Regions from separate parts of the Brenneria populi genome, predicted to be linked through region 3. Evidence: predicted binding sites of a transcription regulator. Region 3 holds the regulator's gene; each other region holds the start of a gene.
The links. Region 3 encodes CRP, which controls carbon source genes, mostly activating them, when cyclic AMP is high. Its sites were predicted from a motif close to ATGTGANNNNNNTCACAT; they were not measured.

Region 1: VSX58_RS20620 (PTS sugar transporter subunit IIB) is a predicted target of CRP. The motif match lies at 5,048-5,065, and genes of this name have one in related genera.
Region 2: focA (formate transporter FocA) is a predicted target of CRP. The motif match lies at 1,308-1,325, and genes of this name have one in related genera.
Region 4: ompW (outer membrane protein OmpW) is a predicted target of CRP. The motif match lies at 3,701-3,718, and genes of this name have one in related genera.

The regions. Positions count from the first base shown of each region.
Region 1 is NZ_JAYWTM010000036.1:292-7,780, reverse strand. Features, by position in the region: gene VSX58_RS20650 (LysR family transcriptional regulator) at 1-739, opposite strand, end outside; gene VSX58_RS20645 (LysR family transcriptional regulator) at 752-1,675, opposite strand; gene VSX58_RS20640 (NADPH-dependent F420 reductase) at 1,774-2,397, shown strand; gene VSX58_RS20635 (alpha/beta fold hydrolase) at 2,514-3,572, shown strand; gene VSX58_RS22550 (hypothetical protein) at 3,767-3,898, opposite strand; gene VSX58_RS20625 (DeoR/GlpR family DNA-binding transcription regulator) at 4,057-4,830, opposite strand; gene VSX58_RS20620 (PTS sugar transporter subunit IIB) at 5,290-5,619, shown strand; gene VSX58_RS20615 (PTS sugar transporter subunit IIC) at 5,637-6,929, shown strand; gene VSX58_RS20610 (PTS lactose/cellobiose transporter subunit IIA) at 6,970-7,278, shown strand; partial or broken gene VSX58_RS20605 (glycoside hydrolase family 1 protein) at 7,301-7,489, shown strand, end outside.
Region 2 is NZ_JAYWTM010000001.1:936,529-944,017, reverse strand. Features, by position in the region: gene pflB (formate C-acetyltransferase) at 1-333, opposite strand, end outside; gene focA (formate transporter FocA) at 391-1,248, opposite strand; gene ycaO (30S ribosomal protein S12 methylthiotransferase accessory factor YcaO) at 1,703-3,475, opposite strand; gene serC (3-phosphoserine/phosphohydroxythreonine transaminase) at 3,721-4,806, shown strand; gene aroA (3-phosphoshikimate 1-carboxyvinyltransferase) at 4,978-6,267, shown strand; gene cmk ((d)CMP kinase) at 6,444-7,121, shown strand; gene rpsA (30S ribosomal protein S1) at 7,250-7,489, shown strand, end outside.
Region 3 is NZ_JAYWTM010000014.1:142,829-150,317, reverse strand. Features, by position in the region: gene VSX58_RS14785 (ABC transporter ATP-binding protein) at 252-2,171, shown strand; gene VSX58_RS14780 (LysE family translocator) at 2,218-2,820, opposite strand; gene VSX58_RS14775 (YheU family protein) at 3,065-3,301, shown strand; gene VSX58_RS14770 (phosphoribulokinase) at 3,444-4,313, shown strand; gene VSX58_RS14765 (OsmC family protein) at 4,375-4,782, opposite strand; gene crp (cAMP-activated global transcriptional regulator CRP) at 5,101-5,733, shown strand; gene ppiA (peptidylprolyl isomerase A) at 5,807-6,376, opposite strand; gene cysG (siroheme synthase CysG) at 6,825-7,489, shown strand, end outside.
Region 4 is NZ_JAYWTM010000001.1:678,499-685,987, reverse strand. Features, by position in the region: gene tonB (TonB system transport protein TonB) at 100-885, shown strand; gene yciA (acyl-CoA thioester hydrolase YciA) at 1,012-1,437, opposite strand; gene VSX58_RS03045 (septation protein A) at 1,485-2,051, opposite strand; gene VSX58_RS03040 (YciC family protein) at 2,319-3,071, opposite strand; gene VSX58_RS03035 (YkgJ family cysteine cluster protein) at 3,172-3,531, opposite strand; gene ompW (outer membrane protein OmpW) at 3,863-4,495, shown strand; gene trpA (tryptophan synthase subunit alpha) at 4,754-5,560, opposite strand; gene trpB (tryptophan synthase subunit beta) at 5,560-6,750, opposite strand; gene trpCF (bifunctional indole-3-glycerol-phosphate synthase TrpC/phosphoribosylanthranilate isomerase TrpF) at 6,920-7,489, opposite strand, start outside.

The DNA of each region.
Region 1 (7,489 bases), on a different contig from region 3:
ACTGTATAATGCCTGCTCCGGCAATCCCCGCTGCTATCATGGCATCACCGTCACTTATCTGATGAAATGGAACAGGATTGAAACGTATATCCTGTCCTTGCGGATCGCGAACTAGCCAGTTGAGTGGCGAGCCTCCCCGCCAGGCCATAACACATCGATGTTTATGCAAATCTTCTAGGGTAAGAGGTGTTCCATAACGGGACAGATACTCTGGTGACGCACACAGGAGCAAATGTTGTGCATTCAGGGAGCGGGCAACTAAATCAGTCGTGTCTTTCAGAGGACCAAAGCGAATAGCAAGATCAAACCCCATATCCAGTGGATCGATAATACGGTCATTGAATGTCAGCACCAGTCGGAGCTCAGGATACTGCGCGGCGATTTGCAACAGTACCGGCATCATAACGGTTTTACCAAATGCAGCAGGCATATCAATTCTGACCACACCTGATGGTTCTGTCTGTCTGGCGAGCAGTGATGACTCTGCGGCCTGCATTGTTTCCAGTGCGCTTCTGCAACTGGCAAGATAAGCCTCACCTTCGGTGGTCAATGTCATTTTTCGTGTTGTACGGTGAAAAAGCTTCGTGCCTAGTCGTTCTTCCAGCCGGACAATGCTCTTACCGATTGCTGAGCGGGTCATTCCCAGTTGCTCGGCTGCTTCTGTAAAACTGTGTGCATCCGCCACGGCAACAAAATGGACAATGGCCCGGAGAGAATCAGTGGTGAAAGGTGCTGGCATACAGGAATTCCACTACAACACACGACGTGTAGCCGGGAGCGATTTCCCCTGGCCAGTGCCGAAGTGACGGGTCGAAAAATCAAGAAAGCTGCGAAGCTTTGGTGTCAGCCTTCTGTCCGGGGCATACATTACATGCAAAGGTCTTGAGGGTACGCTGTACTCGGGTAATACATGTACGAGTCTGCCTGCCACAATGTGCGGCCACACCAGTTCTGTTGGTTGCATTGCAATACCAAAACCAGACAAGGCTGCGCTGATCAGCGCCTCGCCACTGTCCAGAAGCAGACGCCCGGAAACGGGCAGTGAAACATGGCCTTCCGGACCATCAAATTCCCACTGTGTTCTGAGGGTGGTATGAGTGAAGATCAAACATTCATGCTGCAATAAGTCTTCTGGTTTTTTCAGTAACAGTGCTTTTTTCAGATAATCAGGTGCTGCGCAAAGAAGCAACTGGTAAGGGGCAAGGGATTTTGCCATCAAAGCACTGTCCGCCAGCGCGCCGACACGGAAAACAGCATCGTATCCTTCGTCAATCAGGTCCACTTTACGGTTAGTTAGCGTCATTTCGACCGATATTTCAGGATGTTCTTTAAGAAATAGCGGCAGAAGAGGGGCAAGCGCATTGATGCCGAATGTCACGGGGGCATTGATTTTAAGTCTGCCACGCGGAACAACCCTCACTTCCTCGGCAAACGATTCGGCAATTTCTACCTCCGCAAGAATAATTTTTGCACGCTCATAAAAATGATGGCCCGCCTCAGTCAGGCTATGTTGCCGGGTTGTTCTACTTATTAATCGTACACCAAGATGGTGCTCAAGTGCTGCGACATGCTTACCCACAAGTTGTGCGGACAGATTCATTGCATCCGCTGCGGCTGAAAAGGAACCCAGCTCCACAGCTTTGACATAGATAGCCATGCTGGTCAATCGATCCATTGAAAACAATCCAGTTATAATGTCCAAACATTAAAGCAATTTATCATGCTATGACGCAATAATAGACTGGTTTCGTTAATCATCAAGAGGAACGAAACATGAAAATTGGCGTAATTGGTACAGGCAATATGGGGGCAGGACTTGCTGCTCTTTTTTCTGGTAAGCATGACGTGTTTATCGGGCATCGGGACCCGGCTAAAGCCGCTGAATTGGCTCACAAAATAGGTGATTCAGTTCAGGGGGGAGGGATTGCCGCTGCTATCTCCGTTGCAGACATTATTATTCTTGCCACCCCTTACCTTGCAGCAACAGACGTATTTTCAGCCGCTGGTGATTTGGAAGGCAAAGTGCTGGTCGATATTTCTAATCCGGTCAGTGCTGATTTCAGTGAACTGGTTATTGGTCATGAGACCTCAGCGGCAGAAGAAATTCAGAAACTGGTTCCGAAGGCTAACGTTGTAAAAGCGTTCAATACGCTTTTTGCTCAACTGCTCCCGGAAGAATCACGTCAGAGCAACAAATTACAGGTATTTATTGCCGGGAATAATGACCAGGCTCGTGAGCAGGTAGCTGAACTGGCCACATCTGTGAATCTGGAGCCGGTAAATGCGGGCCTTCTCAAGAACAGCCGTTACCTTGAGCCTCTTGGCGCTATGAATATCCAGTTTGGCTATTTCCTGGGTCACGGGCCGGTAGTCGCTCCTGCCTGGGTGAAAGCCTGAATATTCTGAACAATTATCCGGCTCCCCCTCTGTCGGATAATTTTATTGGAGCCCGTTCGATTACTAAACCGTTTCAGACGGGTTCATCTGCACATACAATTTATCCGGACATTGTCGTGAAAAATTTTAAAAAGTATGTTGTTAAATGGGTTTTCACTCTTCTTATGACCATTTCAACTCATGCCGTATTTGCCGCCTCTGCCGTTGATGTTATTGGTCGGGATTTTGTTTTTTCTGCTCCGCCTGAGGGTATGCCATCCAGGCTGTCCGATTTTAAGGGCTTACAGTTAAATACCTTTACCACAAGTGATGGGGTCAAACTTCGGTACTGGGAAGCAGGGAAAGGGAAGCCTCTGGTGTTTGTTCCTGGTTGGGCAGCTAACGGGGCAGAGTATATCTATGTGATGTACCTTTTAAGCCAGGACTTTCATGTTTATGTACTGGATCCCAGAAATCAGGGGCTATCTGAATCCGCATCCTACGGAAGTCGTATATCTCGTTTTGCCATGGATCTCCGGGAAATGACGCAGCATGCAGGTATTACTAAAGCCAGTTTTAGTGGATGGTCCATGGGGGCATCTGTTCTGTGGAGTTATATCGATTTATTTGGGACTTCTGACATAGAACGAATTGCATTTGTGGATGAGCCCCCCTCTATCTACAGCCATCAAAACTGGACAGAGCAGGAACGCCTGCAAGCTGGCGGAAGTGTGACTTCACCCGAAGCAATGATCGAAGCATTCCGTGGTATGAAAACACCGAATAAGCTTGTTTCCGACCTGAATGCATTCGAACGGGTTCAGTTAATGGACTCTCCATGGTTTGCGAGTTCTGAGAATTTTTCCCGTCAAGTAACTCGTAACAAACCGCAGGATCTCGAACGGGTACTCTTTGATCATCTGACCAATGACTGGCGGGATGTTATTGAACACAAAATAGATATTCCAACGGCAATCTTCACCGGTGAATACAGTCCATATATTGAAAGCCAGCGCTGGATGCAGTCGGTTATTCCAGACTCCAGATTATTTATTTTTACCCGAGCAGAACAAGGTGATCACTTTTTGATGTTCAAAAACCCGCTCAAATTTACGTCTGAACTTAAATCGTTTCTGAACGAGAAAGTGAATGGAAATTTCAACACAACTGAGAGTGATAATAAACTCAATAAATAAAGGGAAATATAATTTTTTTCAACTACCCATTAGGAATTGGATTAGTGGGAGTGCCCCCTATTAAGTTGTCAGGCATGCTTATGGCGCAGTAGGGGGATAAAAGAACCACCACTCATCATAGCCAATTGCTGCATAAGGCGTGCGATTTCGGTTGCCTGCTGTTCACGCTCAGAGGTGGAGCCCTGCTGACGTTGTTAACTGCACCAGGCGTAGAGTTTATAATCGTGCAGGCTGAGCTCCCTGGCGGCTTTGGCCACGCCGATACGCTCAGCCTGCGCCTGCTGGTGAAACTCCGGGGTATATCGATTACGGGATGTCTTCTTCATAGATTTTGCTTGCATCATGGTTCATCTTGTTAACGATTTACTCGCTTAACAGCGTGTCCGCTATGTCGTGGGTAGGATCATGCCTCCGCCGAACCGCACCGTCTCATAAGCCCGGACGTCTGCAACGAGCAGACTCATTACCAAAAACTCAGCCTTACTTACTCATCAGTATCTGTTCTTTTGGTATCCACTACTACCAATTCAACATCGTTCTCTTCGATCAGCTTGAGGATGTTTTTTGGTGGTGTTTTATCCGTGATGATATGATCGATATCCGACCAGCTGCAGGATTGATACATCAGTTGTAGATTAAATTTGGCGAAGGTTGCAATACAAATCACTTTTTTTGACTGTTTAGCCATGGCGACTTTTTGCAGTGCATCAAGTTCTGTATCTGTGGTGATGCCACTTTCCGATAATGCACTGACGCCAATAAATGCTTTATCCGCATAATAACGCTTAATTTGCTCCAAGACGGTATTACCTAATATTGCGTGAGAATAGTCATCAAAATTACCGCCCAATACTGAAATACTAATCCCTTTATTTCCAATGATCTCGCCTAACACTTCAATGGAGTTGGTAATGACACTAACCGGTGACGGAAGCTGGCGGGCGAGGGCGGCAGATGTCGTACCGGCATCAATAAACAGGATCTCTTTTTCATTAATGGTTTTAGCCGCCCAGGCAGAAAGTAATGTTTTTTCAGCACTGTATTGTGCACGCTGAACATAAGGCAATTCGACACGCTTTTCTGCCAGAATAGCTCCACCGCGAATACGCAATATATGTGGAAGTTGTGTCAGTTTGACTAAATCCCGACGTGCAGAATCTGATGAAATATTATACTGCTGACAGATGTAATCGAGAGTCACTTTACCCTGATTTTTTATTAATTCCTCTAACTCGATCAAGCGTTCTTCTTGCGTCATTACGTATTCCAATCTTCTGAGTAAGGATAACCAGGCCATGTTAGCTGAAAACGTGGCTTGCGTACACGGCTTCATGACCGACCGGGTACGTCCTCATGGAAGGAAAACTTACTTCTTATTGTTAACACTAAATCACTTAAAAACACTTACTGATATGTCTGTTTAAATGCATCAACATTCATTTTGTGTATAAAAAGCAATCTATATGCTTAAAATTGAGTGATGCGCATCACATAAATATAATGATTTGTAAGTGATTTGGTTCTTTTTGAGATTCGGGTCACGGAATCCTGTGACCAGTACTGAGAGCATGCACCCGTCAAATGAAAAGAACGCTTTCTGGCAGATTTCATTCCCAATACGAAATGACCAGGCGAACGATAGCCACCAGTCCATGGTACGTGACCGAATGAAATGCCGGGCCAGAGTTACACACTATTTTTATAAAGAGGGCTGGATATGAAAAAAATTTTTCTCTGCTGCGCTGCCGGTATGTCAACCAGCATTGTGGTGAATAAAATGAAGCAGGCTGCCAGTGCCAAAGGTATCGAGGCTGAAATTATTGCTGTGGCGATGGAAGAGTTTGAATCGACCATCTCTCATTTTGATTGCTGTCTGATGGGACCGCAAATCAAATATAAATTCGAAGAGTTTAAGTCGATTGCTCAACGTGAAGGAAAGCCGATAGCCATCATCAGTAATATGGATTACGGCATGCTTAAAGGTGAGAAAATCCTTAATGATGCTCTGAAGATGATTCAGGATTCTCAAACTAACCCAGTGCAATAATTTTACAGGGTAATATCATGTCGAACGCATTTTTTAATTTTATCGAAAATAAAATTACTCCCGTTGCCGCCGTTGCTGGAACCCAGCGTCATATTATGGCGGTTCGCGACGGTTTTATTGGCGCGATGCCTTTTATGATCGTGGGCTCTTTTTTACTTATTTTTGCGTTTCCACCTTTTGCACCGGATACCACCTTCTTTATTGGCAAACTTTGGTTATCCGTTTCCCAGCAGTATTTCAACGAAATCATGACCCCCTTTCATATGACGATGGGGATTATGGCCTGCTATATCAGTGCAGGGATAGCTTACAACCTGGCACAAACGTACAAGCTGGATGCGTTCTCCTGCGCCATGCTGTCGCTGATGACCTTCCTCCTGATCACTTCGCCCTACAAAGAGGGTTCGCTGCCGGCGGCCTTCCTCGGCGGATCGGGTATTTTTACCGCGATTCTGGTGGGGATTTTCTGTGTTGAGTTGGTCCGCATTCTGAAGCTATACAACATTGGTATCAAGCTGCCAGAACAAGTGCCGGATAAAATTCGCCACTCATTCAACCTTTTGATCCCGGCGATTGTCATTATCTGCACCATCTACCCGTTGAACGTGGTGTTACAACACCAGTTCGGCATGCTGTTACCTGAAATAATCATGACCGCCTTTACCCCGCTGATTTCTGCGGCGGACTCTCTGCCAGCGGTGCTGATTGCGGTCTTACTCTGCCAGGTTTTGTGGTTCTCTGGCATCAACGGCGGGGCGATTGTCGGCGGCATCCTGCAACCATTCTACCTGATTAATCTCGGACTAAACCAGACGGCGCTGGCCAACGGTTTGCCCATCCCACATATCTTTGCGGAGGCGTTCTGGGCCTTCTTTATCAACCTCGGCGGATCGGGTGCCACGCTGGCACTGGTTATCCTCTACATGCGCAGTAAAGCGGTACACCTCAGAGCCATCGGCAAGCTGTCGGTGGTACCGGTCTGCTTCAACATCAACGAGCCGGTCATCTTTGGTAGCCCGGTAGTGATGAACCCGGTGCTATTTATTCCTTTCATCATCGCCCCGGTGGTGAATGCAATCATTGCCTGGTTTGCCACCACCAGCGGTCTGATTGCCAAAGTCATCTCTCTGGTTCCTTGGACCACGCCCGCACCGGTTGGCGCCGCATGGGGTGCAGGCTGGGTCATGAACAATACGTTGCTGGTTATCGCGCTGATTGTTATCGACATCTTCATCTACCTGCCTTTCTTCAAAATTTATGAAAAGCAGCTTCTTGAGCAAGAACGTGAGCAGGAAATGGCCACGGCATAAGCCGTCCATTCCTCCTTCTTTTATTGAGTGGAGACAAAACATGGATATGGAATCAACGGTCATGGAGTTGATTATCAACGCCGGGGAATCGCGCAGCTATGCGATGGAAGCCCTGCGTGCCGCCAAACGCGGTGAGTGGGAGCTGGTTGATGCAAAACTTGCTGCTTCCACTGAGGCGTCGAAACGTGCCCACGATGTCCAGACCATGCTGATCGGCCTGGACGAAGGCTGCGGCAAAGTGCAGGTCAATCTGGTGCTGGTGCACGCGCAGGACCACATCATGACCTCAATGCTTGCCCGTGAACTGATTGCAGAAATTATTGACGTACAGCGCCAGTTACAGCGCTAACCTTCTTTTTCAGGAGTAAAAAATGACATTTCCACGTGATTTTTTGTGGGGCGGTGCGGTTGCGGCCAATCAATGTGAAGGTGCCTGGAATATTGATGGCAAAGGCCCGAGTATTCAGGATGTCACTCCGCAAGGGGTAATGGGGCCGATGACGGAGCAGCCGACGGACAATAATCTGAAGCTTGCAGGGATCGATTTTTATCATCGTTAT
Region 2 (7,489 bases), on a different contig from region 3:
GATCAGCGCACGTTTCAGCGGTGCATCGGTCTGAAGACCAACGATTTTTTCCAGGCTCTTGTTGATATAGCCGGCATCGTGGGAGGTGATGGTCGATGCCAGGTTGGTATCGAAATCAACCGGCGCATGGGTGCGGTTTTCCAGCTTAACGCCTTCCATAACTTTATCCCACAGCGCAGTTGTCGCTGCGGTGGCGCCAGATAGGAAGGATTCGTCACCTTCATACGGCGTGTAGTTTTTCTGAATGAAGTCACGAACGTTAACTCCATCCTGCCATTCACCTTTGCTAAAGCCTTGCCATGCGCTGGCCAATTTTTCATTCAGATCGGTCATTTTACACCTACCTTTGATATGGATTTTTTCAAATCCGACGTTGCGGCTGATTGCACGTTAGTGCTTGTCTCCGCCGCGCAAATAAATTACCCAGTATGTTAAACCTACTAGAAAGCCACCGCCAATAATGTTTCCTAGTGTAACTGGAATCAGATTATCGCTAATAAAATGGCTGACGGTTAAATGTTCAAACTGAGAGGGCGACATGCTGATAGCTTGCCAGAATTCCGGCGTCGCGAAGTCTTTGATGACAATGCCCATTGGGATCATAAACATGTTGGCGATACTGTGTTCGAAGCCGCTGGCGACAAACATGCCGACCGGCAGAATCATCGCGAACATCTTATCGGTCAGGCTGTGGCCGGAATAGCTCATCCACACGGCCAGACAGACCATCAGGTTTGCTAAGATCCCCAGACACAGGGCTTCAACAAAAGTGTGTTCAAGCTTGTGTTCGGCGGTTTGCAGAATATTGAGTCCCCACGCGCCGTTGGCGACCATATGCTCTCCAGAGAACCAGATCAATGCGACAAAGAACAGCGCGCCGACCAGGTTGCCGATATAAACGTTGACCCAATTATAGGCTAGTTGTTTCCAGGTTATACGTCCACTGGCTTTGGCGATAACGGTCAGTACGGTGGAAGTAAACAAATCCGCTCCGCAGACGACCACCAGCATTAATCCCAACGAGAAGCAAATACCGCCAATCAGCTTGGCAATGCCGTAAGGTATCGTCGAGGTGCCGGTGGTGGCGGTAATATAAAAAACGAATGCTATTGAGATGAAAACGCCGGCGGTAATCGCCAAATAAAACGTTACCCACGGTTTTTTTGTTGCTTTATAGACTCCGGCGTCTTCGGCGACTTTCGCCATCGCGGCCGGTAATAACAGAGTGAAGGGGTTGTCAGCTTTCACACTAACTCTCTCTTAAAATTTATCAGCGTCGAGATACTAGCAAAGCGGTATAAAGCAAAATTTGACATGGATCATATTGCGCGAAACTAACGCCGGTGTGGGGTGGGGTATTTCAGGGTGTTGTTGGGTTATCTTGTTGATTTTTATGGTTAAAAATATTTTAATCTTTACAAAAATATTTGAATTTGGCGGGGTTTTCAGGCCAATCCGCCGTTAATGAATATCATGTTTTGTAGAATTTAAGTACGCTATTTTTGCTGCGATTTAATTAAATATTTACCATCTAATAACAAGTAGGTTCTATTTTGTTTAAAGTGACGGGGAATATTAATTTTTAAAGAACGATAACCCTTTAAAAATAAAGGTTATCGTTGCGGCTATTCAGGAAAACGGAATATTGCCGGCAGGGCGGAGAATATTATGGCGTAAATAGCCATGGCCGCCAACGGCGCCATTATTGACCCGATTGTTCCCGCCAGTAGCGGCTTTTGGCGCGTTGCAACTTCTCATAGGCCGCCAATAGCGCGCGGTGGGCGGGCAGAGCGGTAAAGGCGTCATCAATGGCGCATAATCCGTAGAAGCTCTGTTCCCCCGCTATCGCCGCGCCGGCGGCGTCTACCGCTTCACGCCCGTACATTTTGACGAAAGCGTCGTAATACTCGGCGGGATCGCGTTCTTGCTCCAGCGCCAGTTGCAGCAGCGTTTGCAAACAGCGGTAGTAGTTGCCGCGCCGCGCGTCAAAGACGGAGTCGTTGAAATCCTGCGTCCATTCGGCCCAGGTTAACGCCTGTTCCAAATCGCCGCCCGCCAGCGCCAGCATCGACTTCAGCTCGCCGATGCGCAGCGTAAACCAGGCGTTGTCCTTGCCTGTGGCGATGCCGAGCAGTTCCCGTACCCGGGTAAAATCGTCGAAACCTTCATCATCCAGCTGTTGCAGCAGGGCGAGATACTCAGCTTTTTCCCATTGGCTATCCGGCAGCGCCAACAGCGTTGCGCGCAGGTGAGCGCCCATATTGTTATTGGCCAACAGCAGATCTTCGGCGGGATAGATATCCGACATGCCGGGAACCAGGATGCGGCAAGCGTAAACGGAAAGGTGCTGATAGTCGGCGATGTACACTTCTTTATCTTCCTGCCGGAAAATCGCCATCAGCGCGGCAAACTCTTCTTCCGTCGTCCCGCTGAAGCTCCAGTCGACAAATTCGTAATCCGCCCGGCTCTTGAACATATCCCAGGAGATCAGACCGCTGGAGTCGATAAAGTGGGTTTCCAGATTGGCATGTTCCGCCACCTCTTCGGTATCGAATGTCGGCGCAGTGAAAACGTTCAGATCTTTCAGTCCGCGGCCCTGCAGGAGCTCCGTCACCGTTCTCTCCAGCGCTACGCCGAAGTCGGGGTGGGCGCCGAACGAAGCGAAACAGGTTCCGTTCGTCGGATTAAACAGCACCACGCAGATAACGGGATAGCGCCCGCCAAGAGAGGCGTCGTAAGCGAAGATGGGAAAACCTTCTTTCTCCAGCGTGGCAATGGCTTCAACCACGCCCGGATAGCGATCTAACACCGATTGCGGAATGCTTGGCAGGCTGATCGATTGCGCGATAATTCGATTTTTAACGCTGCGCTCGAATACTTCCGACAGCCCCTGAACGCGCGCTTCATTGGCCGTATTGCCCGCGGACATCCCGTTGGATACATACAGGTTGCCGATGATGTTCACCGGAATGTAGACCGTCTGCAAATCGGACTGGCGGGTAAACGGCAGCGCGCAGATTCCCCGCGCGGTATCGCCTGACTGCAGGTCGATCAAATCGCTGGCGCCGAGCTCTTTCTCCGCATCGTAAAATTCACGCAGTCGGGGATCCAGCATACCTTCGGGCAGCGCGTTATCCGCGGGAACGGGAAACCATTTTTCATTGGGGTAATGCACGAAATCGCCCTGCGCGACGGTTTTTCCCAGGTAAAAATCCGCGAAAAAATAGTTGGTCGACAAACGCTCGAAGTATTCGCCTAGCGCTGAGGCCAGCGCGGCCTTTTTGCTGGCGCCCTTGCCGTTGGTGAAACAGAGCGGACAATCGCGATCGCGAATGTGAACGGACCAGACGTTGGGCACGGGATTTAACCATGAGGCTTCTTCGATGTTGAACCCCAGATTTTGGAGCTGTTGTTGAAAACGGGCGATGGAATCTTCCAGGGCGGCGTCTTTGCCTGGGATAAACGTTTGAGTCATGGTTTTCACTTTTGCAGGTTGAATAGGGGTGCATGATACGGGCTTTTGGGCGCGGACTCTAATTATTCTATAACAGCTTGATAACATGGGATGAGATGTAGCCTCTCACCCGATGTTTTGCGGCGTAAAGCGCAATAAGCGTTGCAGCTATGGGTGCCGAGTGATAAAACCGATAGTAGAGTAAAGCAGTGTGTCTTGAACCATTGTGATAGAATAATCATTATTTTTAGATGTGGTGAGGGGAAATGACTCAGGTTTTTAATTTTAGCGCCGGTCCAGCAATGCTGCCGGTTGAAGTATTACGTCGGGCTGAACAGGAACTGTGCAATTGGCATGGACTGGGTACATCGGTAATGGAAATCAGCCATCGCAGTAAGGAGTTTATGCAGGTCGCTGCCGAATCTGAACAGGATCTGCGTGATTTACTGAAAATCCCTGCCAATTATAAAGTGCTTTTCTGTCATGGCGGCGCGCGTGCGCAGTTCGCCGCGGTACCGCTCAATTTACTGGGAGATAAAACCCAGGCCGATTATATCGACGGCGGCTATTGGGCGCACAGCGCGGTTAAAGAAGCGGAAAAATACTGTACTCCGAACGTTGTGGATGTGAAAACGCGCGTGGACGGCCTGCGCAGCGTAAAACCGATGAGCGAGTGGGCGCTGTCCGACGATTCCGCTTTCGTTCACTATTGCCCCAATGAAACCATTGATGGCCTGGCTATCGAAGAGACGCCTGATTTCGGCGACAAAATCGTAGTGGCTGACTTCTCTTCCAGTATCTTATCCCGCCCCATCGATGTTAGCCGCTATGGCGTAATCTATGCCGGCGCGCAGAAGAACGTGGGCCCGGCCGGTCTGACGTTGGTTATTGTCCGCGAAGATTTGCTGGGTAAGGCGCGTCGTGAATTGCCTTCTATTCTGGACTATCAGATTCTGGCCGACAACGGCTCCATGTTCAACACCCCGCCGACCTTTGCCTGGTATCTGTCGGGCATGGTGTTTAAGTGGCTGAAAGAGCAGGGCGGACTGGTTGAAATGGAAAAACGCAATCAGGCGAAGGCCGATCTGCTTTATCGCGCGATTGATGATAGCGGCTTCTATCGCAACGATGTGGCCGCGGCTCGCCGTTCCCGCATGAATGTGCCTTTCCTGCTGGCCGATGCCGATCTGGACAAGATCTTCCTGGAAGAAGCCCAGACCGCCGGTCTGCATGCCCTGAAAGGACACCGCGCCGTAGGCGGCATGCGCGCCTCCATCTATAACGCGATGCCGCTGGAAGGCGTAAAAGCGTTGACCGACTTTATGGCGGATTTCGAACGCCGCCACGGTTAATGAATGGCAACGCGCGCTATCGCAGCCGTCCCCGCGTAGGCGGGGATTTTCCCCCGCATAACGCATTGCCATCAGAAAGAGAGGCGTCTCGGCAGGCATAGCGCGTTGGTCGTTCCAAACCCCGGTATAAAACCGGGGTTTCTGTATTCACGTTTGGAGAATAAGTTTCACATGCAGGAATCCTTGACCCTACAGCCGGTTAAATTAATTAACGGCACGATTAACCTCCCTGGCTCAAAAAGCGTGTCGAATCGCGCGCTATTGCTGGCGGCGCAGTCTGAAGGAACGACGCGGCTGACGAATCTGCTCGACAGCGATGATGTGCGCCATATGCTGAACGCGCTCCAGGCGTTGGGCGTGACCTATCGCCTCTCCGCCGACCGCACCGAGTGTGAAATCACCGGGGTAGGCGGCGCATTAAAGGCGCAGAAGCCGCTTGAGCTGTTTCTGGGCAACGCAGGCACCGCCATGCGCCCGCTGGCGGCGGCGTTATGTCTGGCCGAGGGCGATATCGTTTTGACGGGCGAGCCGCGCATGAAAGAGCGTCCGATCGGACATCTGGTCGATTCCCTGCGCCAGGGCGGGGCGAAAGTGGATTACCTCGAGCAGGAAAACTATCCGCCCTTACGTCTGCACGGCGGATATCAGGGCGGTGACATCAGCGTCGATGGCAGCGTTTCCAGCCAGTTTCTGACCGCGCTACTGATGGCGGCGCCTTTGGCGCCTCGGGATAGCCATATCCGCATCCAGGGCGACTTGGTTTCCAAACCCTACATCGATATCACGCTGGATATGATGAAAACGTTTGGCGTCGAGGTGCGTAACGATAATTACCAGCAATTTCACGTGGCCGGCGGTCAGCAATACCGTTCTCCGGGTGATTATCTGGTGGAGGGCGATGCGTCTTCGGCGTCCTATTTTCTGGCGGCCGGCGCGATTCGCGGCGGTACGGTACGCGTCACCGGCGTTGGGCGCGCCAGCGTTCAGGGAGATATCCGCTTTGCCGACGTGTTGGAGAAAATGGGCGCGAAGGTCCGCTGGGGCGATGATTACATCGAATGTCAGCGCGGCGAGCTTCACGCCATCGATATGGATATGAACCACATTCCCGACGCCGCCATGACCATCGCGACAACGGCGCTATTTGCGACGGGCGGAACCACCACGCTGCGCAATATCTATAACTGGCGGGTAAAAGAGACCGATCGTCTTAGCGCCATGGCGGCCGAGTTGAGGAAAGTCGGCGCGCAGGTTGAAGAGGGGGAGGACTCTATTCGCATCACGCCGCCCGCTCATCTGAAGCCCGCGCAGATCGAAACCTACAACGATCACCGCATGGCGATGTGTTTTTCGCTGGTCGCCTTATCGGATACGCCGGTAACCATTCTAGATCCGAAATGTACCGCTAAAACCTTCCCGGACTATTTTGAACAGCTAGCCCGCCTGAGCGAAGGGGGCTAATCATCGCTCGTCAGGGCGCGGCGTCCTGGCGAGTCGGCTTTTTTCTATCCGACCGTCTCGTCTTTTTCCTCTCTAGCCCGGCATTAATATGACGTTTCTTACCGTTGGTGCGTATAATGAAGCATCGTAATGTCGTGAATGACATCGACGACATTCCTTGTATACAGGAGAGAGAAATGACGGTGACTGCACCGGTAATAACCGTTGACGGACCGAGCGGCGCAGGAAAAGGCACGTTGTGTAAAGCGTTGGCGGAAGCGCTGCAATGGCATCTGCTGGACTCCGGGGCGATTTATCGCGTTCTGGCGTTGGCCGCCTTGCACCACCAGGTGGATATTCAATCAGAAGAAGCGCTGGTACCTTTGGCTTCCCATCTGGATGTGCGTTTTATTTCTGACGGCGGACAGTTAAAAGTAATTTTAGAAGGTGAGGACGTCAGTAATGAGATCCGCACCGAAGACGTCGGCAATACCGCCTCGCAGGCCGCGGCTTTCCCGCGCGTCCGTGAAGCGTTGCTACGGCGGCAGCGCGCGTTTCGTGAAGCGCCGGGACTGATCGCCGACGGGCGCGATATGGGTACGGTGGTGTTTCCCGACGCGCCGGTCAAGATTTTCCTCGACGCCAGCGCGGAGGAACGCGCGCAGAGACGCATGCTGCAGTTGCAAGAGAAGGGTTTTAGTGTTAACTTTGAACGTCTTTTATCTGAGATAAAAGAACGTGACGAACGCGATCGCAATCGACCCGTCGCGCCCCTGGTGCCCGCCGCAGACGCGCTGGTGCTGGATTCGACGGAAATGACGATAGATGAAGTGATTGCCCGGGCGCTGGCCTATTCCCGTAAAGCGCTCGCCTAGTCATATACCGGCCAATGAGCCGATGAATTTTTACCTCGCTGTAAGGATGAACAGCGGGGCATGTTAAACAACCCCATCGAGCAGGACGCCGGATGGACGTTAAATTGAAGACTCCTAAGATTATCAACATGACAGAATCTTTTGCTCAACTCTTTGAAGAATCCCTGAAAGAAATCGAAACCCGTCCTGGTTCCATCGTTCGTGGTGTGGTCGTTGCTATTGATAAAGATGTTGTACTGGTTGACGCCGGTTTGAAATCTGAATCAGCTATTCCGGTAGAGCAATTTAAAAACGCCCAGGGCGAACTGGAAATCCAGGTCGGCGATGAAGTAGACGTAGCGCTGGACGCGGTTGAAGACGGCTTCGGT
Region 3 (7,489 bases):
TCCCCTCCAAAGCGTCGTCATGGTTGCCTTTTTCCGCTACCATGCAGCGCAACGACTAAAAAAACAGGGCGCAATTGCTAATGTCGATCGTTTAAGCATCGAGATACGCGGGGCGACCACCGGGGTGAGGCGTCCCTACGGGAACCTCCCCCGGTGTTTCCCCTAAAAATCGGCTTAAGTGACCCGCATTCGGCGCAATTACTCCTGATATCAAGTCAATAACTTAACATATTCTGAACATATGGCGCTTTATGATTGTATTCTCCTCGCTGCAAATTCGACGTGGTGTACATGTTCTACTGGATAACGCAACCGCGACGATTAACCCGGGCCAGAAAGTCGGATTGGTCGGCAAGAACGGTTGCGGTAAATCTACCCTGTTGGCGTTACTGAAAGGTGAAATCAGCGCCGACGGCGGCAGCGCCACGTTTCCTCAGGGATGGGCCCTGTCCTGGGTCAATCAGGAAACCCCGGCGCTGGATGTGGCGGCGCTTGATTACGTCATCGACGGCGACCGGGAATTCCGCCGGCTTGAGGCGGAGCTGCGACTCGCCAACGAAAATAACGACGGCCACGCCATCGCCACGCTGCACGGCAGGCTGGATGCGATTCAAGCCTGGACGATTCAGGCCAGAGCCGCTAGCCTACTCAACGGTCTCGGTTTCTCGCAGCCGCAATTGCAGCAGCCCGTCAGCGCCTTTTCCGGCGGCTGGCGCATGCGCCTCAACCTGGCTCAGGCTCTCATCTGCCGCTCCGATCTGCTGCTGCTTGACGAACCCACCAACCATCTCGATCTGGATGCGGTCATCTGGCTGGAGAAATGGCTGAAAAGCTACCCGGGAACCCTGGTGCTGATTTCGCACGACCGCGATTTTCTCGATCCCATCGTGAATAAAATATTGCATATCGAGCAACAAACGCTCAACGAATACACCGGCAACTACACTTCGTTCGAGCGGCAACGCGCCACCCGACTGGCGCAGCAGCAATCGCTGTATGAGCATCAGCAGGAGCGCGTCGCCCATCTGCAGCACTATATCGATCGCTTCCGCGCCAAAGCCACCAAGGCCAAACAGGCGCAAAGCCGGATAAAAATGCTGGAGCGCATGGAGATGATCGCCCCGGCGCACGTGGACAACCCTTTCCGCTTCAGCTTTCGGGCGCCGGAGTCGCTACCCAACCCGTTGCTTCGCATGGAGAAAGTCAGCGCCGGCTACGGCGACAGGCTGATTCTGGAGTCGATCAAGCTGAATCTGGTGCCGGGTTCGCGCATCGGTCTGCTGGGCCATAACGGCGCCGGTAAGTCGACGCTAATCAAACTGCTGGCGGGCACGCTTTCGCCGATTCAGGGTGAGATCGGGCTGTCAAAAGGCGTGAAGCTGGGTTACTTCGCCCAGCACCAGCTGGAATTCCTGCGCGCCGACGAGTCGCCGTTACAGCATATGACGCGTCTGGCAGAGCGGGAGACCGAACAGCAGTTGCGCGATTATCTCGGCGGCTTCGGTTTTCAGGGCGACAAGGTGACGGAAATCACCGAACGCTTCTCCGGCGGCGAAAAAGCCCGGCTGGTTCTGGCGCTGATTGTCTGGCAGCGGCCAAACCTGCTGCTGCTGGATGAACCGACCAACCACCTGGATCTCGATATGCGCCAGGCGCTGACGGAAGCGCTGATCGATTTCGAAGGCGCGCTGGTGGTGGTATCGCACGACCGGCATCTGATTCGCTCCACCACCGACGATCTCTATCTGGTCCATGACCGCAAGGTCGAGCCTTTCGACGGCGATCTGGAGGACTATCAGCAATGGCTGACGGATAAGCAGCGTCAGGAGAGCGCCGCCGGCGAGGCGCCCAAAGAGAACGCCGCCAACAGCGCTCAGGCCAGAAAGGAGCAAAAGCGCCGGGAGGCCGAACTGAGGGCCCAAACGCAGCCCCTGCGCAAGCAAATCGCCCGGCTCGAACAGCAGATGGAGAAGCTGGGCGCGGCGCTGGAAACCGTCGAGGCCAGCCTGGCGGACTCCGGGATTTATGACGCCAGCCGCAAGGCGGAGCTGACGGAGTGCTTACAGCGGCAGATAAAGGCGAAAGCGGATTTGGAAGAGAGCGAAATGGCGTGGCTTGAAGCCCAGGAACAGCTAGAGCGGATGAATCGGCAATTCTCGTCCTCGTCGTAGCAGGCCGTTGGCGCAGGCCGGGAGGCGGCTTGCCTGCGCCGCACGGCTAATGCCAAATCAGCAACACGCAGGCCGCCGTCAGCAATCCCATAGAGACGTTGAAGGTAATCCAGGCTTTTTTACTGCGCAACAGGCGGCCGATCAACGTACCGAACCCGAGCCATATCGCGCCGGCGACCAGGTTCACCAGTACGATACCGAAGCTTATCGCCATTACCGAGTGGTGATATTCCGCGCCCGGCAGGCTAAAGCTGGCGACCGCCCCCAGCGCCATCAGCCAGGCTTTGGGATTGAGAAATTGCAGCAGCCAGCCCTGATAAAACCGAATAGGCCGCGGCGGCGCGTCCAGGGTTTCCAGCTTTTCATAAGCGGCGGTGGCGACTTTCCACGCCAGCCAAAGCAGATACAAACTGCCCAGCGCTTTCAGCGCGAAATGCAAAGAGGGATAGACCAGGATCAGACTGCCGACGCCGAATGCCACCAGCAATAAAATGCTCTGCATGCCGAACAGAATGCCCAACATCAACCACAGAGAACGCAAAAAACCGAAATTGGCGCCCGACGTCGTCAGCAACATATTGTTCGGACCCGGCGTAATGGCGGCGACCCAGAGAAAACCTAACATCGACAGAAACAAACTCAATTCCATGTAATGGGCGCTCCTCACCCCGAAGCAATTTTGCGGTTATATCCCCGTCATACTTCAAGTTGCCTATGCGTTGACGTCGTTGCCCGCCCCCGCGGGAGCGCCGCAGGCGGATTTGTCGCAGCAATGCCGCCCTCCTGCAACTCGAATTATTTAGGGTATAGTTGTAAAGCATGGACTGTTAAGCGGCGGCATTGAAGCTAACAGCGTGATATTGATTGCACAACATTTTTTCTGGACAAATATCGTGATCATTCCCTGGCAACAGCTCGAACCTGAAACACTGGAAAATCTCATCGAATCCTTCGTTCTCCGCGAAGGCACGGATTACGGCGAGCAGGAGCGGACGCTGCCGCAGAAGGTTGCCGACGTGCGCCGGCAGTTGGAGTCCGGCGCCGTGGCGCTGGTATGGTCGGAGCTGCATGAAACCATCAACATCATGCCCCGCGACCAGCTTAGCGCCGGCAGACATCACCTAAGCTGAAGGCCAAAAAGAAGATGCATCGGCATCATTAACCATGCTAACAATGGTAGAAACCTTTTCAGCCGACTGAAACCTTGTTTTTTGATGACGCGGCTCCGTGAAGCGCCGGAGCGAGCGTCACCATCATGGAGTGAAGCGCCTTATGTCACATAAGCACCCGATTATTGCGGTTACCGGCTCCAGCGGCGCGGGAACCACAACGACCAGCCAGGCATTCCACAAGATTTTTCAGCAGTTAAACATGCGCGCCGCCCGGCTTGAGGGCGACAGTTTTCACCGCTATACCCGTCCGGAAATGGATATGGAGATCCGCAAGGCGCGGGATCTCGGCCGTCATATCAGCTATTTCGGCCCGGAGGCCAACGACTTTAGCCTGCTCGAGCAATCCTTTATCGAATATGGTCAGCACGGACGAGGGAAAACGCGTAAATACCTTCATACCTACGATGAAGCCATTCCCTACAATCAGGTGCCCGGCACATTCACGCCGTGGGAGCCGATGCCCGAGCCGACCGACGTGCTCTTTTATGAAGGGCTGCACGGCGGCGTCGTTACCGCTCAGCACAATGTGGCGCAGCATGTCGATTTGCTGGTCGGCGTGGTGCCTATCGTCAATCTGGAGTGGATTCAAAAGCTGATCCGCGATGTGAACGAACGCGGCCACTCGCGCGAAGCGGTAATGGATTCGGTCGTTCGCTCCATGGAAGATTACATCTCCTACATTACGCCGCAGTTTTCACGCACCCATATCAACTTCCAGCGGGTTCCCACCGTGGACACCTCCAATCCGTTCGCGGCAAAATCGATCCCTTCGCTGGACGAGAGCTTTGTGGTGATCCATTTTCAGGGGCTGGATAATATCGACTACCCCTATCTGCTGGCGATGTTGCAGGGATCGTTTATTTCTCATATCAATACGCTGGTGGTGCCCGGCGGGAAAATGGGGCTGGCGATGGAGTTAATTATGGCGCCGCTGGTGCAGCGGTTGCTGGAAGGGAAAAAAATTCAATAGCCCGACGGATAGGCGCGGCATAACCCGTCGGGTCAATACCGCGCGACGTCGGCTCGGAGCGCTACGCCAACTCCCTGACTTCATGACTGTGGGTCACCTCCACCGCCTGGCTCAGCATCAGCGCCACCGAGCAGTACCGTTCCGCGGAGAGCGCGACCGCGCGCGCTACGGCTTTTTCGGTCAACCCTTTGCCGCTTACGATAAAATGCAGGTTGATATGGGTAAACAGGCGCGGCGCTTCCGCTTTCCGTTCTGACGTAAGCTTAACCTCGCAGTCGGCGACGTCATTACGCCCTTTTTGCAGTATCGATACCACATCGATCGCGCTGCATCCGCCAACCGACATCAATACCATTTCCATCGGGCTCGGCGCTTTATCCCCCGAATTGCCATCCATTAAAACCTGATGTCCGGAAGATGATTCGCCAAGGAATGTTAAACCTTCAACCCACTTCACTCGAGCCCGCATGGCGCCCTCCGCTAAAAATTTTTTGAAATTTTATATCGTTACTGTACAAAATCATCTGATAACCAGAGCTTTATCATGCTGAGGTGAGACAACACAAGACACGTCCTTCAAGCTGTGTTAAAAACAACAGCAGAATCTGCCTTATTCTGGACAAACTCAGATGCCGGGAGATGATGACGTCGCCAGATAAAGGCTTCAGTATATTCCCGGACGTCGCTCTGCCTACACTGAATTTGAACTTTTAACAGTAAATACGCCGTACAGGGAACTCTGAGCCCTGTGATTTGCGCAGTGACTGACAACAGAGGATGATATCGAATGGTTCTCGGCAAACCGCAAACAGACCCGACTCTCGAATGGTTCCTTTCTCATTGCCATATCCACAAGTATCCATCGAAGAGTACGCTTATTCACCAGGGTGAAAAAGCAGAGACGCTTTACTACATCGTGAAAGGCTCTGTCGCCGTGCTGATCAAGGATGAAGAAGGCAAAGAGATGATCCTTTCTTACCTTAATCAGGGCGATTTTATCGGCGAGCTCGGCCTGTTTGAAGAGGGTCAGGAGCGCAGCGCCTGGGTGCGGGCGAAAACGGCTTGTGAAGTCGCTGAAATTTCCTATAAAAAATTCAGACAGCTGATTCAGGTGAACCCCGACATTCTGATGCGTCTGTCTGCTCAGATGGCCAGCAGGCTGCAGGTGACGTCGGAGAAAGTCGGCAATCTGGCATTCCTTGATGTCACCGGGCGTATTGCTCAGACCCTGCTGAACCTGGCGAAACAACCGGATGCCATGACCCACCCGGACGGCATGCAAATAAAAATTACGCGTCAGGAAATCGGCCAGATCGTCGGCTGTTCACGTGAAACCGTGGGGCGGATCCTGAAAATGTTAGAAGACCAAAACCTGATCTCCGCGCACGGCAAAACCATCGTGGTTTACGGCACCCGTTAAGCCGCAATATGATTCGACGATAAAAAACGTGAGAGTATTCTCACGTTTTTTTCCGCACGTAGGGAATGACCCGTCAGGGCAGAACTTTCGCTGACTGGATCACAATCGGCTTGGTGGGCACATTCTGATAAGGGCCGACGTTTTCGGTTTGCACCTGGGCGATTTTATCCGCCACATCCATCCCTTTCACCACTTTACCAAACACCGCATAGCCGAAATCACGCTGCCCATGATCGAGGAACGCATTGTCCGCCACGTTGATAAAGAATTGGCTGGTGGCGCTGTCTTTTTGCGCCGTACGCGCCATAGAAATGGTGCCGCGCAAATTGCGCAAGCCATTATCCGCTTCGTTAACGATCGCCGGATTGGTCGCTTTCTGCTTCATGTCGCTGGTGAAGCCGCCCCCTTGAATCATGAAGCCGGGGATCACCCGGTGAAACGTCGTCCCGTTATAAAAGCCGCTATTAACGTACTCGACAAAATTCTTCACCGAAACCGGCGCTTTTTGATTATCCAGCGCCAGTTCAATATTTCCTGCCGACGTGGTCAGTAAAACATGCGTTGTGCCGGAAGCGGCAAACGCCGGAGAAAAAGCGGTGAGAGAAATAAAGGCTGCCGCCGCAACCAGAGTACGTTTGAGCATGAGAATTCCTTTTTGAAGAAATCGACTACAGAAAGCGTAGTGATTGTAAGTATCCGCACCCGCCAACGCCACCCATTTACTTTTTTTTACGTACGGAATGCCTACCGTAACCCATCATCAGATACCGTACGGCTTGATGCCGGCTTTATTATTAAGGCCTCGCAGTCCGCGCCGCGATCGTTGATGGGTAACGACACAAAGAGTCAGTGAATTATTATTCGACAGCCCATTGAAAAAACAGCATTTTCGCCTATATGATGGTCGCGGTCTGGAAAATGCGCGCCGCACGGTTACGGGAAATGGCGTTCAGGTCAAAGACAGCAGCGTAGCTTATCCAGCGTCGACGGCCGCGGCGCGACGGATAAGAGATCGCCATCGATATTGCTCTTCCGTATTCTGTCCCGGCGGCAGGCGGCTTTTATCAACCCTAATTATCAAGAGGCACCACATGGATTTCCTGCCAATATTCTGTCAGTTACGCGACAAGCACTGTTTGCTGGTGGGCGGGGGAGAAGTGGCGGAACGCAAGGCCAGACTATTATTGGATGCCGGAGCCATTCTTACGGTGAACGCCATCGGCTTCAACGACAAATTTATTCACTGGCAGCAAGAAAAGCGGGCGACCCTGGTTCAGGGATCGTTCGATCCCAAGCTGTTGACGGGCACATGGCTGGTCATCGCCGCCACCGACGATAGCGAAATCAACAGGCAGGTTTACGACCATGCCAGCCAACGGCAGATTTTCTGCAACACCGTGGATGACCCGCAGAGCGCGAGTTTCATTATGCCGTCCATCATCGACCGCTCGCCGCTGATGGTTGCCGTCTCTTCCGGGGGAAGCGCGCCGGTGCTGGCGCGTATACTGCGTGAAAAATTGGAAAGTCTTCTGCCGCAGCACCTTGGCAAGCTGGCCGCCTTTGCCGGAGAACTGCGTCAGCGCGTGCAAAGCCGCTTCAGAAAATCGGATACTCGCCGTCGCTTCTGGGAAAAACTGTTTATTCACGATCGGCTGCTGCAATCGCTGGCGAATGACGACGCCGCCAGCGTCCAGCGCCTCACCGAGCAACTATTTTCTGAACCGCTCGATGACAGAGGGGAAGTAACGCTGGTGGG
Region 4 (7,489 bases), on a different contig from region 3:
CCCCCTGTCTGGTTTTTTTTAACAATTTGGTGGGTTATTATTGAATATGATTGCTATTTGCATTTAAACTTGGGCGGCATAAGAGGATAAAGAAATACTATGCCGCAAAAAAAGTTTTTCCTGACCCGTCGTTATTCATGGCCATTTATACTTTCTGTTGGTATTCACGGTTCTTTAATCGCGGGTTTGCTGTATGCGTCATTCAACAAAGCGTTCGAACTGCCGGAAGAGTCCAAGGCGATCAATGTCGTTATGGTCAATCCGGCGGCATTTGAAGCGGCGCCCGCGGCGAAATCAGCGCCGGCTGAACCCGAACCGGTAAAACAGCCGGAACCGGTTGCGGAGCCTGAGCCTGAGCCTGAACCGGTTCCCGAGCCGGAACCGATCCCTGAGCCGATTCCGGAACCGGTGCCGATGCCGCTTCCTGAGCCCAAACCGGAGCCGAAACCCAAGCCGAAACCCAAACCGGTGAAGAAAGTTGAACAGCCGAAACCGGTGAAACGCGAGAAGGCCGTGGAAAAACAGCCTCCGTCGCCGTTTACCAGCGAAGCGCCGACGCAAAATGTGAAGAATGCGCCGGTCAGGCAGGCGCCGGCGCCTGCATCGAATACTCAGTCGACGGGGCCTCGGCCGCTAAGCCGGGTCGAGCCGCAGTATCCGGCGCGGGCGTTTTCGCTGCGCGTCGAAGGGCGGGTGAAAATTCAGTTCGATATTGATGATTCCGGCCGGGTGGATAATATTCGGGTGCTTTCCGCGGAACCCCGCAATATGTTTGAACGCGATATCAGACAGGCGATGCGGAAGTGGCGTTATGAAGCCAATAAGCCCGGCAGAAATCTGGAGGTGACGTTTATCTTCAGAATCAGCGGCACCACCATGGAATAAGCGTTAGGCGCATCGACCCTTTCGGTAAAAAAAGCACCGCGATTAAGCGGTGCTTTTTTGTCACAAATATCCTACCGAAAAATTACGCCGCCGGCGCGGCCGGGAGGAATAGAGCGGCGTGCCGCATCAGGCATTATCATAATCGCAGTGGCTTTTCCCCGGCGGCAGCTCGCGTGAGCGTCCGTATCCGTCCACGGCGACGTAGGTGAACAGCGCTTCCGTCGCCCGATAGCGCTGCCCAATCGGTTCTGACGACACTTTTTTCACCCAAACTTCGACATTGATATTAATGGAGCTGCGTCCGGTACGCACGCAACGGGCGTAGCAGCACACCACGTCGCCGACGGCGACCGGTTTGAGAAACGTCATCCCGTCGACGCGCACGGTGACAACACGGCCTTCCGCAATCTCTTTTGCCAAAATAGCGCCGCCCATATCCATCTGCGACATGATCCAGCCGCCGAAAATATCCCCATTGGCATTGGTATCGGCAGGCATCGCCAGCGTACGAAGCACCAGATCGCCCTGAGGTAAAATGTCTTGTTTGCTCATTATGGTATCAATCAAATTAAGGTTGACTCGTTTTTATCAAGCGCGCATTAGCGGTGCTCGCCGCCATTTTCTTCCGACTTTTCCCTGTCGCCGGGTAAATGGCGATAAATATAAACGCCGCAAATCAGCGTAAACAACAGGGTAACCCCGGTTAAACCAAAGACCTTGAAGTTGACCCACACGCTTTGCGGCATCCAGAAGGCAATATAGATGTTTAATAATCCACACACCAGAAAGAACATGGCCCAGGAGAAATTAAGTTTTCCCCATACGGACTGCGGCAGGGTGAGCTCTTTCCCCAACATGCGCTGGATCAGCGTTTTCTTCATCACGAACTGGCTGTACAGCAGCGCGACGGAAAATAGGGTATAAATAATGGTCACTTTCCACTTAATGAACTCATCGTTGTGGAACACCAGCGTCATGGTGCCGAAAATAGCCACCATGGCAAAGGTTATCAGCGTCATCTTCTCTATTTTGCGGTAAATCACCCAGGTGACGATCAGCGCCAGCGCGGTCGAGGCGACCAGCGCGCCCGACGCTATATAAATGTCGTAGAGTTTATAAAAAGTAAAAAAAACAATAAGTGGAATAAAATCAATAAGTTGTTTCATTATGTCAATCCATCGCCAAATGATTTATTGGTGATAACCGCAAAGCGTTATCCGATAACCGCCTGCATTATCCTTCATTGTGATGCGCCGTTCTCTTGATATCGCAATAATTTGCAGAAAATTACGATTGGCCGCGCCGGCGGCCCCTTCGCTTCAGGGCCGCCGCCCGTCCCGCCCAATCTTATTTCAGCGGATTTCCCACCTCAGGCAGCGATGAATTCACGACCAGCGGCAAGGGCGGCCGCCCCTAAAACCATTGGGCATAGATCAAGCGCGAAGCAGCATATACAGACGGAATAGGTAGATAAGCAGGATAGCGGATATCAGATTGCTTAGGCCATTCACCAGCACGGCAAGCACGGTCGGCGAAAATACCGGAATTTTTGTCGCCAGCAGCAGGATGGCGATTTTAGTCAGTATCCAGAGGAGCACCGCCGGCGCCGTTACGCGCAGGTTGGCATAAGCCAGTTTGGCGCTGGCCTTGACGGCGCTGAATACGCCGCGCTTTTCGGTGGCGACGATAATCGGCGACAGGCTGAATGCGATAGCCAACAGTACGCCGGGAACGATCAGAAACAGCATGCCGAATTGCACGAATAGCGTGCAGAGCAGGATGAGAATAAACAGGCGGGGCAGCATGGGCGCGGATGCGCCGATCGCCCGTAAGGCGCTAGTGCGGTTGCCGGCGGATACCAGCTGGATCAGCATCAGAATGCCGCCGGTGAGGATCGCGTTGCCGACCAGGGCGGAAAAAGTGCCCGCAGCGGACATTTTCAGCAGCACCACCTGCTGCTCCGGCGTCATTTGCTGGATCATGTCCATAACGCCCAGCTCGACGGAGGAGGAGAGATCGCCGCCCACGTTATTCAGCATCTGCAATTCTTCATTTCCGGGGGCGAAGGCATGATTCAGAATGACAGTAATGAACGCGGTCAGCAGCGACATCATCAAAATAGTGACGAGCTGGTTACGCGTAAAATTCATTGTGTCACGGTACAACAGGTTGGCCGTGATAGGCATGCAAACTCCTTGAGAAAAAATGGGCCGTGATATTAGCCTTTAATTGTAACCTGTTACGCCAGGCTGTGGCACCCCGCGCGGGTGGCGATGCGTGGATTTATCATGATTCCGTTGACGGCGTTGCTATCCTGACGGGCAGCGCGGGCAGGCCGTAGCGGGCTCTGGCGCGGTCGCAGGCCTCGTTGAGCCGGCCGTTTTCTCCTGATTGCATAAATTCGCGACAGGGGGAGGGACGGTTAAGGTAGATAGAACAGCTGACATTTTCGCCGATATCGCCGGTCAATGCGGCGCATCGAGGCGTTTTGCCATTGGTTCCCTGCATACAGCGCAAAAACGGCGTAAGCGGTTCCGTCAGCGTGACGGGCACCGCGCCAGCGCCATCATCCGCTTCCGCCCAGTAAAAAGATACCCGAAAATAAGCGCAACAAGCGCCGCAGTTCATGCAGACGTTATCGCTCATTTTTTTGTCTACCTCCCTCAACCGGTATAGCATCGCCCGTTATTTCTCAGGCCTCCGCGGCGTGGCTTACCCCTGAGCGCCCGCCGCAAGGCTGCTGAAAATTTAGCGCCGAAATACGCGCTTTGGCAGCGCATTTTCGCAGGAGAGCACGTTATGCGCATTTTCATTAATTTGATTTAAATCAATTCCTTTATTTTTAATTAGTTGCGCATGTTTGATTAGGTTCGATTTTTACGAAATGTCTTTAAAAGATGTGATCTGGGTTAAAACAAGAATGGCGGCGTAAAGGTATATTTTGCTCGAAATTTAAACCATATAAAGGGAGTGGGTAATGAAAAAGGCGTCTTTGTTACTTATTGCGGCCGCGCTGTTGCCGTCATTTGCGCAGGCTCATCAGGCCGGAGATATCATTGTTCGAGCCGGAACCGCTACCGTCCGTCCGGTGGAAGGCTCCGACAATGTCTTGGGTCTGGGGTCATTTAAAGTGGATAACAATACCCAACTGGGTTTGACATTCAGCTACCTGGTTACGGACAACATCGGCGTGGAACTCTTGGCCGCGACGCCGTTTAATCATAAGGTCGGGTTGAACGGCGTCGGAACCATTGCCGAAGTCAGCCATTTGCCGCCTTCGCTGATGGCGCAGTACTACTTCGGCGAAAAAGCCGACAAGCTTCGCCCATACCTCGGCGTGGGGGTGAACTACACTATGTTCTTCGATGAAAAGTTCAACGATCGGGGCAAAAGCAACGGCTTAAGCGATCTGAGCCTGACAAACTCCTGGGGCGTCGCCGCGCAGGCCGGCCTGGATTACAATCTGGATGAAAACTGGCTGATTAACGCGTCGTTGTGGTGGATGGATATCGATACCGATGTGAAATTTAACGCCGGAGGCCAGCGGCAGACGATCGATACCCGTCTGGATCCGTGGGTATTTATGTTTGGCGTCGGCTATCGTTTTTAATAGTGAGCGCCGAATGAAAAACGGCGGATTTTTATCCGCCGTCAGACTGTAGACAAAGTCAGATATTACTCATCCCGTAGCGGGACTCGCCCTGCGGGCCGCCGCCAGCGGCGTTCAAAAACTCACGCGTTTTTGTAGGGGAAACACGGGGGGAGGTTCCCGCTTACGACGCCTCGCCCCCGTGGTCGCCCCGGGTATCTCTTTCTGACAGATGGGTTTGTCAGCAAATCCGTTTTTCATACATCGAACGGCAAAATATTATGAGCGCGTCGCCGCCTTCATATTGCTGACAAAAGTATGCAACTGAGACAGCATCTCCTCGGGGTTATGCTGGTTCTTTTCAATAATCCGCACGATCGCCGACCCGGAAATCGCGCCGGCGGCGCCGGCCGCCAGCGACTCCCGCACCTGGGACGGCTCGGAGATACCGAACCCCTGAATGGGCGGGGCCGCATGGTACTCATGCAATTTGGCAACCAGGTGATGAAGCGGCAGCTGAGCGCGTTTTTCCGCGCCGGTGACCCCTGCGCGCGACAGCAAATAGGTGTAGCCGCGGCCATAGGACGCAATTTCGCGCAGCAGGTCGTCATCGGCGTTGGGCGGACAAATAAAGATTGGCGCGATGTTATGGCGCTGCGCCGCCGCGCGGAAAGGCGCCGACTCTTCAACCGGCACATCGGCAATCAGCACGGAGTCGACGCCGACCTGTTCGCAGCGCTGATAGAAGGCGTCGATACCGTTGCTGAACACCAGATTGGCGTACATCAGCAGGCCGATCGGTATCTCCGGGTATTTGCGGCGGATAGCGGCGAGCAGTTCAAAGCACTGGCCGGGCGTGACGCCCGCGGAGAACGCCCGCAGCGTGGCGGCCTGAATCGTCGGCCCGTCGGCCAGCGGATCGGAAAAGGGGATGCCCAGCTCCAGCGCATCGGCGCCCGCGGCCACCAGGGTATCTATAATTCTCAGAGACTGCTCCGGCGAAGGATCGCCCAGCGTCACAAAGGGGACGAACGCGCCTTCTTTTTTGTCGCCGAGACGTTTGAATAAGTGCTGATAGCGCTCCATTAAATTTCTCCCCGATCTTTTAAAATATCGTGAACGGTAAATATGTCTTTATCGCCGCGGCCCGAGAGGTTGACCACCAGGATTTGCTCTTTCTCCGGCTCCTGCTTAATCATTTTCAGCGCGTAGGCAAGGGCGTGAGAAGATTCCAGGGCGGGAATAATGCCTTCGTGACGGGAGAGTTCTTTAAAGGCTTCCAGCGCTTCGTCGTCGGTGATGGAGACATAGTCGGCCCGGCCGATGCTGTTGAGGTAAGCGTGCTGGGGGCCGACGGACGGGAAATCTAGTCCGGCGGAGATCGAGTAGGACTCTTCGATTTGCCCTTCGCTGGTCTGCATCATCGGGGACTTCATCCCGAAGTAGATCCCTACGCGGCCATGCTTGAGCGGCGCGCCGTGCTGCCCGGTTTCAATGCCCAGCCCGGCCGGCTCCACGCCGATCAGACGAACGCCGGCGTCATCGATAAAGTCGGCGAACATGCCGATGGAGTTGGAGCCGCCGCCGACGCAGGCCAGCAGCGCGTCCGGCAGCCGGCCCTCTCTTTCCAGCATCTGCGCTTTGATCTCTTCGCCGATCATGCGCTGAAATTCACGCACGATGGTCGGAAACGGATGCGGGCCCGCCGCGGTGCCCAACAGGTAGTGCGCGCGCTCGTAGCTGCCCGACCAGTCGCGCAGCGCTTCGTTACAGGCGTCTTTCAGCGTGGAGGAGCCGCTGTGAACCGGTATCACTTCAGCGCCCATCAGGCGCATGCGGAATACGTTGGGGGATTGACGTTCGACGTCTTTGGCGCCCATATAGATGCGGCATTTCAGCCCCAGCAGGGCGCAGGCCAGGGCGGTGGCGACGCCGTGCTGTCCGGCGCCGGTCTCGGCGATGATTTCCGTTTTCCCCATCCGTTTAGCGAGCAGCGCCTGCCCCAGCACCTGGTTGGTCTTATGCGCGCCGCCGTGCAGCAGGTCTTCGCGTTTCAGATATAGCCTGGTGCGGGTCCCTGAGGTCAGGTTTTTGCACAGGGTCAGGGCGGTCGGGCGGCCGGCGTAGTTCTTCAGTAAATCGATAAATTCCGCCTGGAATTCGGCATCCTGCTGCGCGCTGACAAACGCTTCTTCCAGCTGGCGCAGGGCCGGGATGAGGATCTGCGGCACATACTGCCCGCCGAACTCACCGAAATAAGGATTGAGTAATGTCATAATATTCCTGTTTTTTATCTATTTAAAAGGGCGGCGATGCCGGTAATGTCGATGGTTTGAGCATCGAGATACCCGGGGCGACCACCGGGGCGAGGCGTCCTTACGGGAAGCTCCCCCGGTGTTTCCCCTAAAAATCGGCTTAGCGACCGGTATGCGGTGCTGCCGGGGCTTACAGCGTCCGTAACTGTTGAAAAACCGCCGCGATTTTATGCGGATCTTTCTTTCCCGGCTGGCTTTCCACCCCGGAGTTAAAGTCCAATCCGGCACACCCCAGGCGGGCCGCCTGCGCGCAGTTGTCGGCGTTGAGTCCGCCGGCCAGCAGCACATTGTCCAGATTCTGCCCCTTAAGCACCGACCAGTCGAATGTTTGGCCGCTGCCGCCTTGCGCGTTATCCAACACATAGCGATCGACGTGCGGCAAGTCTCTTTCCGGTAATCCGCCGGACATGCTTAACGCTTTCCAGATTTGGCAGGCGGCGGGCAGCCGTTCGCGCAGCAGAGAAAGGGTTTGCCGATCTTCGTTGCCGTGCAACTGCACCGCCGCCAGCTGCAGTTCGCCGGCAAGGCTGACGATGCGTTCGACCGGTTCGTCGCGAAACACGCCGACATAGCGCAACGGCGCGCTTTTTACCACCGCGCTAGCCTGCTGCGGCGAAACATGCCGCGGCGAGGACGCGACAAAAATCAATCCGCCGTATAGCGCGCCGGCCTGATAGGCGGCCTGAGCGTCTTCCGGGCG